Regions from separate parts of the Vibrio aquimaris genome, predicted to be linked through region 2. Evidence: predicted binding sites of a transcription regulator. Region 2 holds the regulator's gene; the other holds the start of a gene.
What was found. Region 2 encodes CRP, which controls carbon source genes, mostly activating them, when cyclic AMP is high. Its sites were predicted from a motif close to TGTGANNNNNNTCACA; they were not measured.

Region 1: the regulator CRP is predicted to act here: its motif matches at 5,625-5,640, upstream of cdd (cytidine deaminase).

The regions. Positions count from the first base shown of each region.
Region 1 covers NZ_CP045350.1:1,422,048-1,429,843, reverse strand. Annotated here, with positions in the region: gene FIV01_RS06685 (NAD(P)H-binding protein) at 1-378, shown strand, start outside; gene FIV01_RS06680 (L-cystine transporter) at 541-1,914, shown strand; gene FIV01_RS06675 (substrate-binding periplasmic protein) at 2,164-2,829, shown strand; gene sbcB (exodeoxyribonuclease I) at 2,939-4,363, shown strand; gene FIV01_RS06665 (CidA/LrgA family protein) at 4,509-4,874, shown strand; gene FIV01_RS06660 (CidB/LrgB family autolysis modulator) at 4,874-5,551, shown strand; gene cdd (cytidine deaminase) at 5,799-6,686, shown strand; gene FIV01_RS06650 (cyclic di-GMP phosphodiesterase) at 6,732-7,796, opposite strand, start outside.
Region 2 covers NZ_CP045350.1:2,870,063-2,877,858, reverse strand. Annotated here, with positions in the region: gene astA (arginine N-succinyltransferase) at 1-156, shown strand, start outside; gene astD (succinylglutamate-semialdehyde dehydrogenase) at 174-1,631, shown strand; gene FIV01_RS13320 (DUF1338 domain-containing protein) at 1,721-2,518, shown strand; gene FIV01_RS13315 (type 2 periplasmic-binding domain-containing protein) at 2,571-3,437, opposite strand; gene crp (cAMP-activated global transcriptional regulator CRP) at 3,562-4,194, opposite strand; gene FIV01_RS13305 (phosphoribulokinase) at 4,437-5,306, opposite strand; gene FIV01_RS13300 (YheU family protein) at 5,389-5,607, opposite strand; gene FIV01_RS13295 (hydrolase) at 5,647-6,624, opposite strand; gene FIV01_RS13290 (TIGR02444 family protein) at 6,633-7,112, opposite strand; gene FIV01_RS13285 (ABC transporter ATP-binding protein) at 7,109-7,796, opposite strand, start outside.

The sequences.
Region 1 (7,796 bases), 1.4 Mb from region 2:
ACCATGAAGCGATTAGGCGTCACACATATTGCTATTGCGTCCAGTTATGGTGCTTCTACACATGCTATTTCTCATTATTTACGTTGCAAACGCAAGATGGAAATGGCGATTGAAACTATGGGGTTTGAGCATGTCACATTCGTCAGGCCCGGGCCTTTGGTTGGGTTAAGAGACACTCCACGAAAAGACGAAGCAGTTATTCAATTAGTTCTCAAATCAATACGACCGCTGATGTTTGGAAAACTGGCTAAACTAATCCCAATTCAAGCGAGTGAAGTGGCAAAAGCAATGCAATGTAGTGTGTTTTCTAATTGCGAGCATAAGATAAGAACTCTCGATAGCATTCAAATAAGAAACCTCATCAATCGTTATCAATAATTAACAGCAGGTCTGCTTGTACAAAGAAACACTATCCTGACTGGTTAATAACTTATTGTTATATGTAATACCCAATGTTCATTTCATTGCGACCTGGCAATTCACTATCGTTGATTGCAGCATCAAATATTGTCATAAACTTCGTTACTAAAGGTTAACACTATGTTATTTGCATCTATCGCTTCTTTGGCGGTATTTGTCGCGCTTCTTATTTTTATAATGCGGCAACAAAACAAAGAAACCAGTTTGTCACGATTGGTTCTAACCGGTTTAATCGTTGGCAGCTTATTTGGTCTCATACTCCAGCTTACTTTCAGTCAAGAAACTCATGTCATCAATCAGACTCTTGAGTGGATAAATATTGTCGGCAGCGGCTATGTAAGTTTATTGAAAATGGTTGTCATGCCACTTGTATTAGTATCTATGATATCGGCTGTGGTAAAATTAGAAAAAGGCGGTTCACTCGGAAAAATTTCTGGACTAACCATTTCAATATTACTGGCTACCACTGCGATCTCTGCATTAGTCGGTATCATGATTACTCAAGCTTTTGGGCTGACAGCACAGGGTTTAGTTGAAGGAGCCAGAGAAACTGCCCGTATTGCTGTTCTGGAAAATAGAGCTGGCGCGGTCAGTGATCTTACTATTCCACAGATGTTAATCAGCTTTATTCCCACCAACCCGTTTGCCGATCTAACAGGAGCACGTTCTACTTCCATTATTGCGGTCGTAATATTTGGTATTTTAACTGGTATTGCTGCACGTAAAGTGATGATAGAAAAGCAAGAGCTTGAAAAGCCGATAAGTGTATTTGTTGATGCCACTCAGTCAATTGTCATGCGACTCGTAAAAATGATTATGGCACTTACGCCATACGGAATTGCCGCATTGATGGCAAAAGTCGTTGCGACTTCAAGTGCCAATGACATTCTTAACTTACTTGGCTTTATCATAGCGTCTTACGTTGCAATAGCACTTATGTTCGTTGTTCATGGAATTCTGGTTTCTTTCGTGGGTGTCAGCCCCAAAAGTTATTTTCAAAATATATGGCCTGTCCTTACTTTTGCCTTCACCTCACGAAGCTCTGCAGCAACTATTCCACTAAATGTCGAAGCGCAAATCAACAAGCTGAACGTTCCACCAGCAATTGCTAACCTATCTGCATCATTCGGCGCAACCATAGGCCAAAATGGTTGTGCAGGGATCTACCCTGCCATGCTTGCTGTGATGGTCGCACCAACTGTAGGTATTGATCCGACAGATATACACTTTATTTTATCTCTTATCGGGATCATCGTAATCAGTTCATTTGGGATAGCAGGTGTTGGCGGCGGCGCTACTTTTGCGGCGCTGATAGTATTACCAGCCATGGGCCTTCCTGTCACCATCGCAGCACTACTCATTTCCATCGAACCACTCATCGATATGGCACGCACCGCTTTAAATGTCTCTGGAGCAATGACAGCCGGTACCATCACCAGTCGACTGATTGGAGACGAATCCTCTGATAAAGAGCCAGAAGTACAACAAGCTTAACTTAAGCCCACTAAGCCTCGAACCTAAATGTTTGGGGCTTTTTATTTAAAATAAAATACCTCTTGTTTCATCTCTATATAATGCCGAATTTGTAATTTTGACCTATCCTCGATAAAGGAACCTTAAACTTAGCCCCTAACGATACTGTGTATTATGCTCCGAACACTTTATGTAACAGCATTAGTATTACTGTCCTTCGTCTCGCGAGCTAGTCTACCTTTGTATGATCCTTGGGGAGAACTCAAGTTCATGACCGAAGAATACCCTCCCCTAAATTTCACTGATGACAACGGTCGCTTAACTGGTCTGTCAGTAGAGGTTTTACTGGGAACAGCGAGATATGCTAAATCAGGACTTAGCAGAGAAGACATCCTAATTCTTCCTTGGGCAAGAGCTTATAAAGGCACACTTAGACGCAAAGGGAGTATACTATTTGCTACATCGCGTAAGCCAGAGAGAGAAGCTTTATTCTTGTGGGTAGGCCCGATATCCAAAGGAACACCTTCTTTTCTCATTGCTAGAAAAACCAGTAACATAAATATCATCTCAGAGACCGACCTAGCCCAGTATCGTATCGGAGTGATCAGGGGGGATAGTTTAGAAAAGCGCGTCGAAAAATTGAAAGTCCCAGAAGACAATATCATACGTTCACATGATCCTGCGCTGCTTGCCCAACAGCTTGTAAAAGAGCGTATCGATCTCTGGGCTACCAACTGGCAAGGCGCTGAAGCTGTATTAAACGATCTCAACGTTTCTATCAGCTTGGTTGAATCCGTGTATCAATTTAAATTTAATGACAACTATTTTGCGGTAAACAAAACTACACCTATTGAGGTTGTCAACCAGATGCAAGCCGCGTTAGATGAATTTAAAAAAACACCTGAGTACCAAGCATTAGTCGATGAGTTTAAGTAATTATCTAACTTCAATTAATCCCCCACTCACTGAGAAAACAGCTTCCTTCGTTTATCAACTGATATACAATACTCATGGTGAAAAATCACAAAGACAGAGCAATAAGCCAATGAGTAACAAAGAACAACCAACATTTTTCTTCTTCGACTATGAGACATGGGGGACAAGTCCAGCTCTCGATAGGCCATGCCAGTTTGCTGGTGTGCGCACTGATATGGACTTCAATATTGTTGGTGAGCCTCTGGTTATTTACTGTCAGCCTCCTTCAGATTATTTGCCTTCACCGGAAGCAGCCCTGATCACAGGTATTACGCCACAAACTACCGTTCAACATGGTTTACCTGAACCAGAGTTTATTGCTCAAATTCACCGTCAACTATCTGTTCCCAATACGACTAGCTTGGGTTATAACAATATCCGATTTGATGATGAAGTTACTCGCTATACCTGTTACCGTAACTTCATCGACCCTTACGCTTGGAGCTGGCAAAACGGCAATTCACGTTGGGATTTACTGGATGTTATGCGAGCCTGCCATGCACTTCGGCCAGAAGGTATCAACTGGCCAGAAAATGAAGAGGGTTTTACTAGCTTTAAACTCGAACATCTTTCTGTTGCCAATGGTATAGAACACGAAAACGCCCACGATGCGATGGCTGATGTGATTGCAACCATTGAAATGGCCAAAAAGCTCAAAACCGCCCAGCCCAAGCTGTTTGATTACTTTTTAAACATGCGCCATAAGCGCAAGCTCAATGAGCTAGTTGACATTGTTAATATGACACCACTGATGCATGTCTCTGGTATGTTTGGGCGTGAGTGTCAATATACAAGTTGGGTAGTACCATTAGCATGGCATCCAACCAATCAAAATGCCCTGATTGTAGTCGACTTAGCTAAAGATCCTCAGCCACTTTTTGAGTTTGATACCGAGCAGTTAAATCAGCGACTATACACTAAACACTCAGACCTCGGCCCAGATGAGCTTCCTGTGCCCATTAAGCTGATACACCTAAATAAATGCCCTATCCTAGCACCAGCAAAAACACTGACGGCTGAGAACGCAGAAATCATAGGTATCAACCGTGAACAATGCCTGAAAAATCTTGAACTTATCAAACAAAACCCTGAGATTAGAGAGAAACTTGTTGCGCTTTATTCAGAAGAACGAAAGTACGAAGCAAGTCACAACGTAGATTCACAGCTATATGATGGTTTTTTCTCTCCTGCAGACCGCAGCTCAATGAACATTATTAAAGAAGCAGACGCAGAGAAATTGGCTTCGTTAGACATCTCTTTTTACGATAAACGTATTGCCCCACTCTTGTTTCGCTATCGAGCAAGAAACTTCCCTTCAACTCTGAGTGACAGTGAACAACGTCGATGGGCAAGCCACTGCCAAGATTATTTTGCCAACCATATTGAAGACTACATGCTCAATTTGGAAAACTTAGTTCACAAATATGAAGATGACGAAAGCAAACTTGTTATTTTAAAATCTATCTATAAGTACGTTGAGAAGTTAGTTTCGTAAAGCACCTATTCTCTGAACCCTAACGAAATGCAGGCCATTACACTATTACAATCACTCAGGCATGCAAAATCAGCAAATGCACTAGACAACAGCCTCTGGTGTATTTGTGTTTATAGTTAAGTTGTAATTGTTAGGCGGGCTCATCATGACAGCAACAATTCTCAAATATGTCGTATCCATGGGGTTAATCTTACTGTGCTTGCTCATAGGCAACCAGGTTCAATCCCTGCTTGGTGCTTCCATACCCAGCAGCATTATAGGCATGCTAATTCTTTTCGTACTTCTCAGTAGTGGAGTCGTTCCCTCTGAATGGGTACGCCCTAGTGCCACTTTGTTCATTCGCTATATGGTGCTGCTATTTGTCCCAGTGAGTGTTGGTTTGATGGAACATTTCGATATGCTTTATACCAATGCATTTGCTGTACTCGCCAGTGTTGTTGGCGGTAGTTTTATTGTGCTCATCACATTGGGCTTGATGCTGGATCGCGTACTCAAAAAGGGCAACAAATAATGTGGCTAATCTTAACCTTGATCGTATTTTTCTCAGCCCGATGGATTAGCCAAAAGCTAAGAAATCCATTGATGAACCCACTATTGATCAGTCTTGTTGTTATCATACCTTGCCTTATTTATTTCAATGTGCCTTTTGATACTTACTATGAAGGCAATCAATGGATTAACTATCTACTTCAACCTGCTGTAGTCGCACTCGCTTACCCTTTATATGAGCAGCTACCTCAGATACGTTCTAATTGGCGTATTATTATGCTGTCATGTATTGTTGGCAGCGCTATGTCTATGTTTACGACTACGCTTATTGCTTCCTACCTGAAAGCTGATCTGAGTCTAGTTGCCAGTTTACTTGGCAAATCAGTCACCACTCCTATCGCAATGGAAATTTCAAGTCATCTTGGTGGAGAGCCATCTATCGCCGCGATCTTAGTTATGTTAGCGGGTTTATTTGGAGCCATTTGTGCCTACCCCATCTATGAGCTTCTTAACATTACTCACCCTATTGCGAAAGGGCTTACAATGGGCACGGTATCTCATGCACTTGGCACCGCAACCTGCGCTGAAAAAGATGGTCAGGATGCCGCTTTTAGTTCCCTAGCCTTGGTTCTATCGGGTGTCATAACATCTATTATCTCACCGGTATTTTTTGCACTAGCGATATGGCTAGCGGCATAGATTTGGTTAAGAATCTTTAAATTGTATTAATCTCAAATCAAACATTGTTTATATTTGCGCAATCGTTACCCTGTGTGAGATCACTCAAATAGTGTAATTTACATATATATTACACTTTCAATGTCGATCTTTATCACAGTAAAATTCTCCTCTTGGCATAAAATGGTCTGCCGCATCAAAGTTCGCCACATTGATAAAGAGCGTGTGGCACCGAGATGTTTAACAATGTCATCACAAGGATTTATTAATGAGAAGCCGCATTGAACATGCACTGGCAGAAACACCTGCAAGCATCGCAGACTTCCTATCTCCTATTCTATTGGCTGAAAACTTTGATGCTACTCTATCAACAGAACAATATTCTAAGCTTATGGATTTATCAGGGCTTGCTGATCAAGACTTGAGAGTCGCTTTACTCCCTTTTGCCGCTGCCTATGCTCATGCTTCGATATCAAATTTTTATGTTGGCGCGATTGCTCGAGGCTTATCTGGACGTTTATATTTCGGCGCAAACCTTGAAATTTCAGGAACTCAACTTGGCCAGACCGTACACGCTGAACAATCTGCCATCAGCCATGCATGGATGAAGGGTGAGAAAGGCATTTTAGATATCACCATTAACTTTAGCCCGTGCGGTCATTGCCGCCAGTTTATGAATGAACTGATCACCGCTGATAGGCTTATGATTCAGCTACCAGCTCTCAGTGAGAAACCACTTCACAGCTATTTGCCAGATTCTTTTGGTCCCGCAGATCTTGGCGTGACTTCTGGTTTAATGGCTGACACTGATCACCAACTTGTATCTGAACACAATGATGAAATGATTGCATCGGCGGTTGCTGCGCTAAATAAAAGCTACGCACCATACACAAAGAATCATAGTGGAGTCAGCATCAAGATCAAAGATGGCAAAATTTACCAAGGTGCCTACGCTGAGAATGCCGCTTTCAATCCTAGCTTGCCCCCGCTTCAAGTCGCTCTTTGTCAGCTCCTACTAGATGGAAAGTCGTTTAGTCAGATAGAATCCGTTGCATTGGCAGAAAAACTGGATGGTTCGTGCAGTCATTTAGATACGACACAATCTACTTTGGACACTATCGATCCCGACATTCCATTAAGCTATATAAGCCTTTAATATATTGAGGATAGAGGTGGATAAAAACCACCTTTGTCTAATTAATCAAACATCAAAGAATGATCTGGCATCAATCTCCAAATCGCATGGTGCGATTGCCTTCTCGATCCTGTAACGCTTATCCTTTAAGTCAATGAACTTAACATCAATAAATCTTTTATACTTGCGCGAGTAAAAGCACTTCACTTCAGGTTTTAAAGAATCACTCATATTCGATGTCCACACGATTCCAACTTTTCCATCGTTTAACTCAACAATCGCACCAACAGGATATATGCCAACGCAGTTTATGAACTTATAAACCAAGTCTTTGTCGAGGTGAAAAGGGGTCAGAGAAAGTAAAACCTTGAATGCATCAGCCGAACTCATGCCTTCTTTGTAACATCGGTCGGCAGTCAGAGCATCATATATATCCACAATGCAACTCATGCGGCCATGCAGCGGGATTTCGTCTCCTTTCAGCCCATTGGGATAGCCTTTTCCATCAAGCTTTTCATGGTGCATCAAACAAACATCACGACTGATGGGGCTGATCCCTGCCACTTCGGAAATAATTTGTTCGGCATACACTTGGTGAAGCTTCATATGCTCAAACTCTTCCAGCGTTAGTTTTCCTTTTTTATGTAAAACCTTATCATCAACTTTTATTTTACCAACATCATGGATAATACCGCCTATCGCCATCTCCTTGAGCATATCACTCGGTAACTCTAAAAACTTACCAAATGTCACTAGCAAGGTAGCGACATTAACTGAGTGCTCAAGTAGATACTCATCCTTGTTTCTTAGCGCAGACACACAATGAAGCGCATCCGTATCGTCGAGCGCTTCACTAATCAAGTCTTCAGCCCAACGTTCAAGATCAGGAACAATAAGCGCAGTATCATCAAAAGTATCATGCAAAAGCTTATTAGCTAATTCTTTTGCGTCACGGATTATCTTAGCGGCTGTCGACTGTCTTACCTTGCGACTCGATAACTTGCGTTTCGCCGTTGTTACCATGCGAGGAATATTATCGGACAACTCATCACCAACTGGTTTAAATACACTACCTTCAATAGAAAGGCTCTGATCCACCCAAGCGAATTTAATCCCACTACTTTCTAACTG
Region 2 (7,796 bases):
GATTACTTAGTCTCAAATACTTCTTTTGAGCATTTTAGAGCGGTAGCAACTAAGGCTGCATATGATCAGGCCTCTGAGTCTGTCATTTTATCCCCAGAAGCGGCTGAGGCTTTACAAGTCAAGCAAGGTGACTACGTTCGCATGTTGGCCCAGTAATTGAGAGGAATAATCATATGACACATTGGATTGCAGGTGAGTGGCTGGATGGGCATGGCGCAGCAATAAATTCCACCAGCCCTTACAACAACGAAGTAATTTGGCAAGGACAAAGTGCTTCTCCCGAGCAGGTTGAGTCAGCGGTCAGTGCTGCTCGAAACGCTTTTTTAAGCTGGAAAAAGTGCAGCTATATAGAGCGTGAGTCAATCGTGCTAGCTTTTGCTGAGAAAGTGAAAGAAAACAGTGAGCAAATCGCAGAGATTATCGCTAAAGAAACCGGTAAGCCTTTGTGGGAGACCCGAACGGAAGCGGCCGCGATGGTGGGTAAAATCGCTATTTCAATTCGTGCTTATCATGACCGCACAGGTGAAGCGCAACGTGAAGCGGCAGGTAACCAGATTGTTTTACGTCATCGTCCTTTGGGTGTGATGGCGGTATTTGGTCCTTATAACTTCCCTGGTCATTTGCCAAATGGCCATATAGTCCCAGCCTTACTTGCCGGTAACACTGTGGTATTTAAACCATCGGAGCAAACGCCGCTAACAGGCGAGTTCGCAATGAAGTTATGGCAACAAGCAGGTCTGCCTGCCGGCGTGATTAACTTGGTTCAAGGTGCTAAAGAAACAGGCGTTGCATTGGCTGAATCCAAAGGTATTGATGGTGTGTTGTTTACTGGTAGTGCCAATACCGGTCATATCCTGCATCGTCAGTTTGCTGGTCAACCAGACAAAATGCTGGCTTTGGAAATGGGCGGCAACAACCCTATGGTGATTTCTGAGCAATATGGTGACTTAGATGCAACCGTATACACCATTATTCAGTCGGCATTTATTAGTGCAGGCCAGCGCTGTACTTGTGCACGTCGCCTTTATGTTCCTTTGGGGGAAAAAGGGGACGCCTTAGTTTCTAATTTGATTGAATCAACGCAAAAGATTCATGTTGATCAACCTTTTGCGCAGCCTGCACCCTTTATGGGGCCACAAATTTCAAAAGCGGCAGCCGACTTTATTCTTCAGGCTCAATCGAATCTGGTTAAGCTTGGAGGTCAAAGCTTGTTAGAGGCTAAAGCAGGTGAAGCTGCTTTTGTCACTCCAGGTATCATAGACGTCACACCAATTGCGCAGCTGCCAGATGAAGAATATTTTGGTCCTTTGCTGCAAGTCGTTCGATACCAAGGTCTAGAAAAAGCGGTCGAGCTTGCCAATGATACGCGCTTTGGTTTATCCGCAGGGCTTGTTTCCACCGATGATAGCGAGTGGGAATATTTTGTCGACCATATCCGCGCAGGTATTGTTAATCGTAACCGCCAGCTGACAGGGGCAAGTGGTGATGCGCCATTTGGCGGCCCTGGCGCTTCAGGTAACCTTCGTCCAAGTGCGTATTATGCGGCTGATTATTGTGCCTATCCAATGGCTTCGATGGAGGGCGATCAAACCGTGTTACCTGAAACACTGAGTCCTGGTGTGGAGTTATAACTAGTACACATAGTACCTTTAGCGAAAAGGGTCAGCTCGCTGAGCCAGCGAGCTGACTATCAACCTAATAAACTAGACAAGGAGGCGTTATGACGCCAGATGTTTTATTTCAGTCGTTATGGAATGACTATATTCAGCGCTTATGCCCCTCAGCAGATAAAATTCATCAATTATTGCAAGAAAGCGAGCCCCTGATTAACGACCATATCGCTCTGCGAACTTTTAATTTAAGCCCAGTTGGTATGGAAGCGATAGCCAAGCCCTTTATTGATGTTGGTTACACTCCATGTGGAGATTACCAATTTGAGGCGAAAAAATTGCTGGCGAAACATTACGAACACCCAGATCCTAAGCAACCTAAAGTCTTTATTAGTGAGCTAAAAGTAGAAGAGTGTTCGCCGCAATTGCAGAGCATAGTCAAGAGGTTGGTCGATCAGATTGATACTAGCAAACTGACAAGCTTTGAGTTTTTATCTTCTGGCCGTCTTTGGCAACTCAGTTTTGAAGATTACCAACAACTTGCCAAAGAAAGTGAATACGCTGCTTGGCTTGCTGCTCACGGCTATGGAGCCAACCACTTTACTGTGAGTGTCAATCAACTGACTGCGTTCGATGAAGCAAAACAGGTTAATGACCATTTGCGCCAAGCTGGGTTTACAATTAATGAATCAGGCGGTGAGGTCAAAGGCTCATCAGACGTGTTACTTGAGCAATCCTCGACCATGGCAGATAAAGTGCCAGTATCTTTCACAGAAGGCTCCCAGATAGTCCCTGGCGGCTTTTATGAATTTGCTAAACGCTATCCTATGAGTAATGGTGAATTATATCCTGGGTTTGTCGCTGCATCGGCTGATAAGATATTTGAGAGCACAAATAACGAGTCTTGAGTGGGGATGCACAGACTTCTGAATAAAAAGGCGCCATTTAAGGCGCCTTTTTCTATTCTGTTACACTAAGCCAATATTGGTCTGGGATCGAACGCGTTTCTTCGCTTAGGTGGGGGTTATCTATACTAAACGCTTTTCTACTTTTAATACCCGCTTGCTCGAAGGTTTTTTTCACTAGAGGTGCTTTTTCAAAGAACTCAACAAATGAACCATCTTGATACGAAGCTTCGAACGCTTTTTTGAGCGTAGCTGCTACCTCAGGGTTCTTAGGGCTCACAAACAGCAGCATAGGAAAGCGGTAAATCAGCATCAGTTTGTCATCAACCACTAGATTGGATAATTGACTGCGCTGGGTAACTTCGCTGTAGGGTTCGATAACGGCTCGTGGGAACAAATCGGTACGTTCGCTATCGACAATACGAAAGATATTATCAAAGCTAGGCACTTCTCTTACTTTAAACCCGCCGGATTTTAAGACTTTTACATCTGCCCAGCCTTGCCCCTGTATCATACCAAGCTTACGCAATTCCTCTATGCTGTTTATATTGCCTAGTTTGGCTGCAGTGGTTTTATTGGTGATAAAAATACGATGGCCAAGGAGACCTCGAAAAACTGGGTAGCGAATAGGAAGTAGCTCTTGCTCAAGGGTCTTATCGGCGCCTAGCCAATCTACCGTAATTTTGCCTTCTTTGAGCAGAGTGACTTTACGTGATTGTGAGTCAACAGGTGTTTTATAAGGTTGGAGCAAAATCCCTTCGCCTGATTTATCCACAAGAAACTGAATGAGGTCGATGGCGTACTGGTCTAGCTCAGAACCTTCCCGTGGGATAGGGTGAATTATGGTCGTTTGGGCAATTGAGATTGATGAAAAAACTAGGCTGAAAGCCAATACCAGCGAAGAAAGTAGCTTTAAAATCATGAGTCCATCCTGCCTGAAAGTTACTGTTGAAATTCAAACTAAGGTTAGGATAGAGCAAGCTAATTAACAAATAAGAAAAAAACCGAGTCCAATCATGAACTCGGCTTTATGTGTAGAACAATGGTTATCGAGTGCCGTATACGACGATCGTTTTACCATGTGCTGAAATCAGGTTTTGCTCTTCAAGCATCTTTAAGATGCGGCCAACCGTTTCGCGTGAACAGCCAACTATTTGGCCAATCTCTTGACGAGTGATCTTGATTTGCATGCCGTCAGGGTGCGTCATGGCATCTGGTTGTTTCGCAAGATTCAGCAGTGTCTGAGCGATACGGCCAGTTACGTCAAGGAAAGCAAGATCTCCGACTTTTTGACTGGTTACCTGCAAACGACTTGCCATTTGAGCCGACAAGCGCATTAGGATATCAGGGTTTACTTGGATAAGCTGACGGAATTTCTTGAAAGAAATTTCTGCCACTTCACAAGGTGATTTTGCTCGAACCCACGCTGTGCGTTCTTGGTCTTCTTCGAACAAACCAAGCTCACCGATAAAGTCACCTTGGTTTAGGTACGACAGGATCATTTCCTTGCCTTCCTCGTCTTTAATAAGTACCGCAACTGAACCTTTGACTATGTAGTAAAGCGTTTCCGCTTTCTCACCAGCGTGGATCAGTGTGCTCTTAGATGGGTACTTATGAATATGACAGTGTGAAAGGAACCATTCTAATGTTGGATCAGTTTGAGGTTTACCTAGAACCATAATATCTCACTTCCTCTGCAGGGTACGCTTGCTTCTTTCCATGTTTTAGCTAAGCCTTGAATCAAGACTTATTAGGATAAGAGCACTTTTCAAATGCTGCAAGCCATCTTTGTTTCTGTTTCAAATAGTATCTTTTTTTTGAATTGATTTCTTGATTTTAATCGCCTTCACTTGGCTATTTTGTGTACAAAAGTGTGCGCCTGATCACGCAATCAAAAGTAATCCTGTATACAAAGTAAGTCTTAACCAATTTTTCCCGTTTCTATCAACTGCTGAAGTATTGGCCTAACTATCAACTCGACGGCAAAACTCATCTTTCCACCGGGTACAACTATGGTGTTGTGACGTGACATAAATGAGCCATCTATCATTGCCAGTAGATATGGGAAGTCGACATTTTTTATTCCCCGAAGGCGGATAACAACAAAACTCTCATCAAGGCTTGGGATGCCTTTGGCGTTTAGTGGGTTTGATGTATCGACGGTAGGCACTCGCTGGAAGTTAATATGAGTGCGAGAAAACTGCGGGGTGATGTAATTAAGATAATCATCCATTGAGCGAACAATTGAGTCCATCACAGCCTCTCGTGAATGTCCTCTGTCGCGGGTGTCGCGCACGAATTTTTGAATCCATTCAAGGTTGACGATAGGCACCATGCCTATCAAAAAATCCACATGCTGCGCGACGTTAACTTCACCGTCGACAACGCCACCATGCAAGCCTTCATAAAACAGCACGTCAGAGCTTTCTGGTAGCTCTTGCCAAGGGGTAAAAGTACCGGGCATTTGATTGTAGGGAACCGCTTCGTCAAAGGTATGGAGATAACGTCGAACTTTGCCTGTACCTTCATTGCCATATTTGCGGAAAAATTCAGCTAAGGCAGGGAAGTCATTGGCTTGAGGGCCAAAATAGCTGATGTGTCGCCCCTGTTCGCGAGCTTTGCGAATTTCAACATCCATTTCGGGGCGAGTAAAGCGGTGAAAGCTATCTCCTTCAACCCAAGCTGGCTTGACCTTCATCATATTGAACATTTTGCGAAAAGCTTCAGATGTGGTGGTAGTACCTGCACCTGACGAGCCAGTAACGGCGATAACTGGATGTTTTGCTGACATGACAACCCTTGTCTATGAATAACTGTCCACTGTTGCACTTCACTATAACATGCTTTGCAAAGACAATAGTGTATGCAGTGCTTTAAAAGGAAAATTTATGCTTAAGTTGAATATCAACACTTTCATGCAGCTCAGAGAAAACCACGACAGCATCACCAGATTTAAGTTGTTGTTTTATTTGATCTATCTTGTTTTGCAATGAGGCTTCTACAGCGCCGTAATCTGTGCCTTCTCTAAGGACAAACTCTTTGATTAAATTGTCTAAAGTTTCTGGGGCAATGTCTTGCCAAGGAACGATCATAAATACCTCTTTCTTTTATGTTCGGCAATAGTAAAAGCGTTAGCTAGATGATACCAAGCTTTGATAGTAAGTAGGCAATGTCTCTTCGAGCCAAAATCTCGGCTTTATGGCACTTCCAGTTACAAAGCCAACGTGACCACCTTGCTCAGATAGTCGATAGTCTATATTGCTTGGCAGAGCGTACTTAGGGATAACCGCCTCTGTCATAAAGGGGTCGTCTTTCGCATGTATGATTTGCAAAGGAAGACGAATATCTTGGAGTTTGTGAATGGCAGAGCAACGCTGATAATAGTCATCAGCACCTTTAAATCCATGCAAAGGCGCCGTAATTAAATCATCAAATTGATACAGTTTGGTTACGCGTTTGATGCTTTGATAGGAAACATCTAATTCTCCCTTGATTAAGTGATGCTTTTGCAGTGCGCTTTTTTTCAAAGAAGAGAGTAAATAGGTTTTGTAGATTTTAGAAAGGCCTTGTTCAATGCGCGCGGAGCATGCCGAGAGATCCAGTGGTGCTGAAACAATTGTGGCTGCTTCGAGCAAGGGATCCTGATTATATTGTGCGAGGTAGTTTGCCAGCATGTTACCACCAAGCGATATGCCAACAGCAATCTTTCTTTGATTGGGAAACTGGCGGTCAATATGTTCGAGAAAAAAACGCGCATCTTCTATCTCACCGGAGTGATAACTGCGAGCATTATGGTTGGGCTCGCCGCTACAGCCACGAAAATGCATCATTACCGCTAGCCAGCCATGCTGGGCAAAAGCGTGCATTAAGCCATTGGCATAAGGGCTATAGAAACAGCCTTCTAGACCATGAAAGAGAATAAAAACAGGCTTTTTCTGGGCTTGTTCTGCGTGCCAGTCTTCACTCCATGCTAGGTCGAGAAAGTCGTTATCCTGGGTTTCTAGCCTTTGCCATATGGGCTCAAATAACGCTTTTTTGCGGATAAAGCGCGGCGCCAATGTTTGCAGGTGCGGATTGGATAAACCTCTAGCAGCAGTAAAATGGGTCATAATACTTCCTATTTGGGCACCACTTCTTCAATTGGTTGAGCAAAAGCTTGATGTAAGTGCTCTCCTCCAAGTTGACGGCAGTATCTTAAGGTCAGTGGTTCACCTTGATTGTGCAATAACGTGATACTGTTGATGCAATCAACAAGATCAGATTGTTGCTGCTTTTCAAGTTGTAGCTCGAATTGAAGTGACTCTCGATATAAGGTTTCGGGAACGTGTGATTTGAGCTTACGGCGTAAATCTCGGTAGCTGTGGAGTAAGGCCTCAGAACGTCCCAGACATTCTTCTACTCTATGCCAGTCTTCATCTAGGAACGCTGCTTGCTGCTCGTCTAGCCACTTAAGGAGCAGCAAAAGGTTAACATTACCCTTAAACTGATTTTGTAAATTAAGGCACGCATCTTTGACTTCTCGGACGCCATAATATTGCAAGCTAAATTGCCACAGGCGTTCTAAGGTTAGGGACACAGATACGTGCTTCGAGTTCATTGGTGATTAAACTCCTGTTCCATTTGTTCAAGTTCTTCTTGGTGTGCCATCCATTCTAATTCTACTTCTTCAAGCTCAATTTTCGCTTGGCTTTGCGCTGCTAACACCCCGTTAAGTTTAGCTTTATTTTCTGACTCATACAGTGAGTTATCAGACAATTGCAATTCTGCTTGGCTAAGTGTGGAGTTTAAACTGTCCATCTTAGTTTCCAGTTTGGCTATTGCTTTGCGAATCGGCGCGGTTTGTTTGCGTAACTCTGCTTCGCGGCGCTTTTGCTCTTTTTTAGCGGCGGCACTGTTTGTGGCGCTTTTTTCAGTTGGTGTAGGCTGGGCTTCACGGCGCTCTGCTTTTTGTTGATCAGTGAGCCATTTATAGTACTGATCTAGGTCGCCATCAAAAGGTGCGACTTGCTTGTTGTGAACCAAGTAGAGATCATCAGTGGTGGCTCGCAGTAGATAGCGGTCATGCGAAACGATAACCATAGCGCCTTCAAAGGTTTGCAGGGCAAGTGTTAGTGCTTGTCTCATATCAAGGTCTAGGTGGTTAGTCGGCTCATCGAGTAGCAATAAGTTTGGCTTTTGCCAGACGATCAGTGCTAGAACAAGGCGTGCTTTTTCTCCGCCAGAAAAGGGCGCCACTTTATCTAGTGCTTTTTCACCTTGAAAACCAAAGCTGCCAAGATAG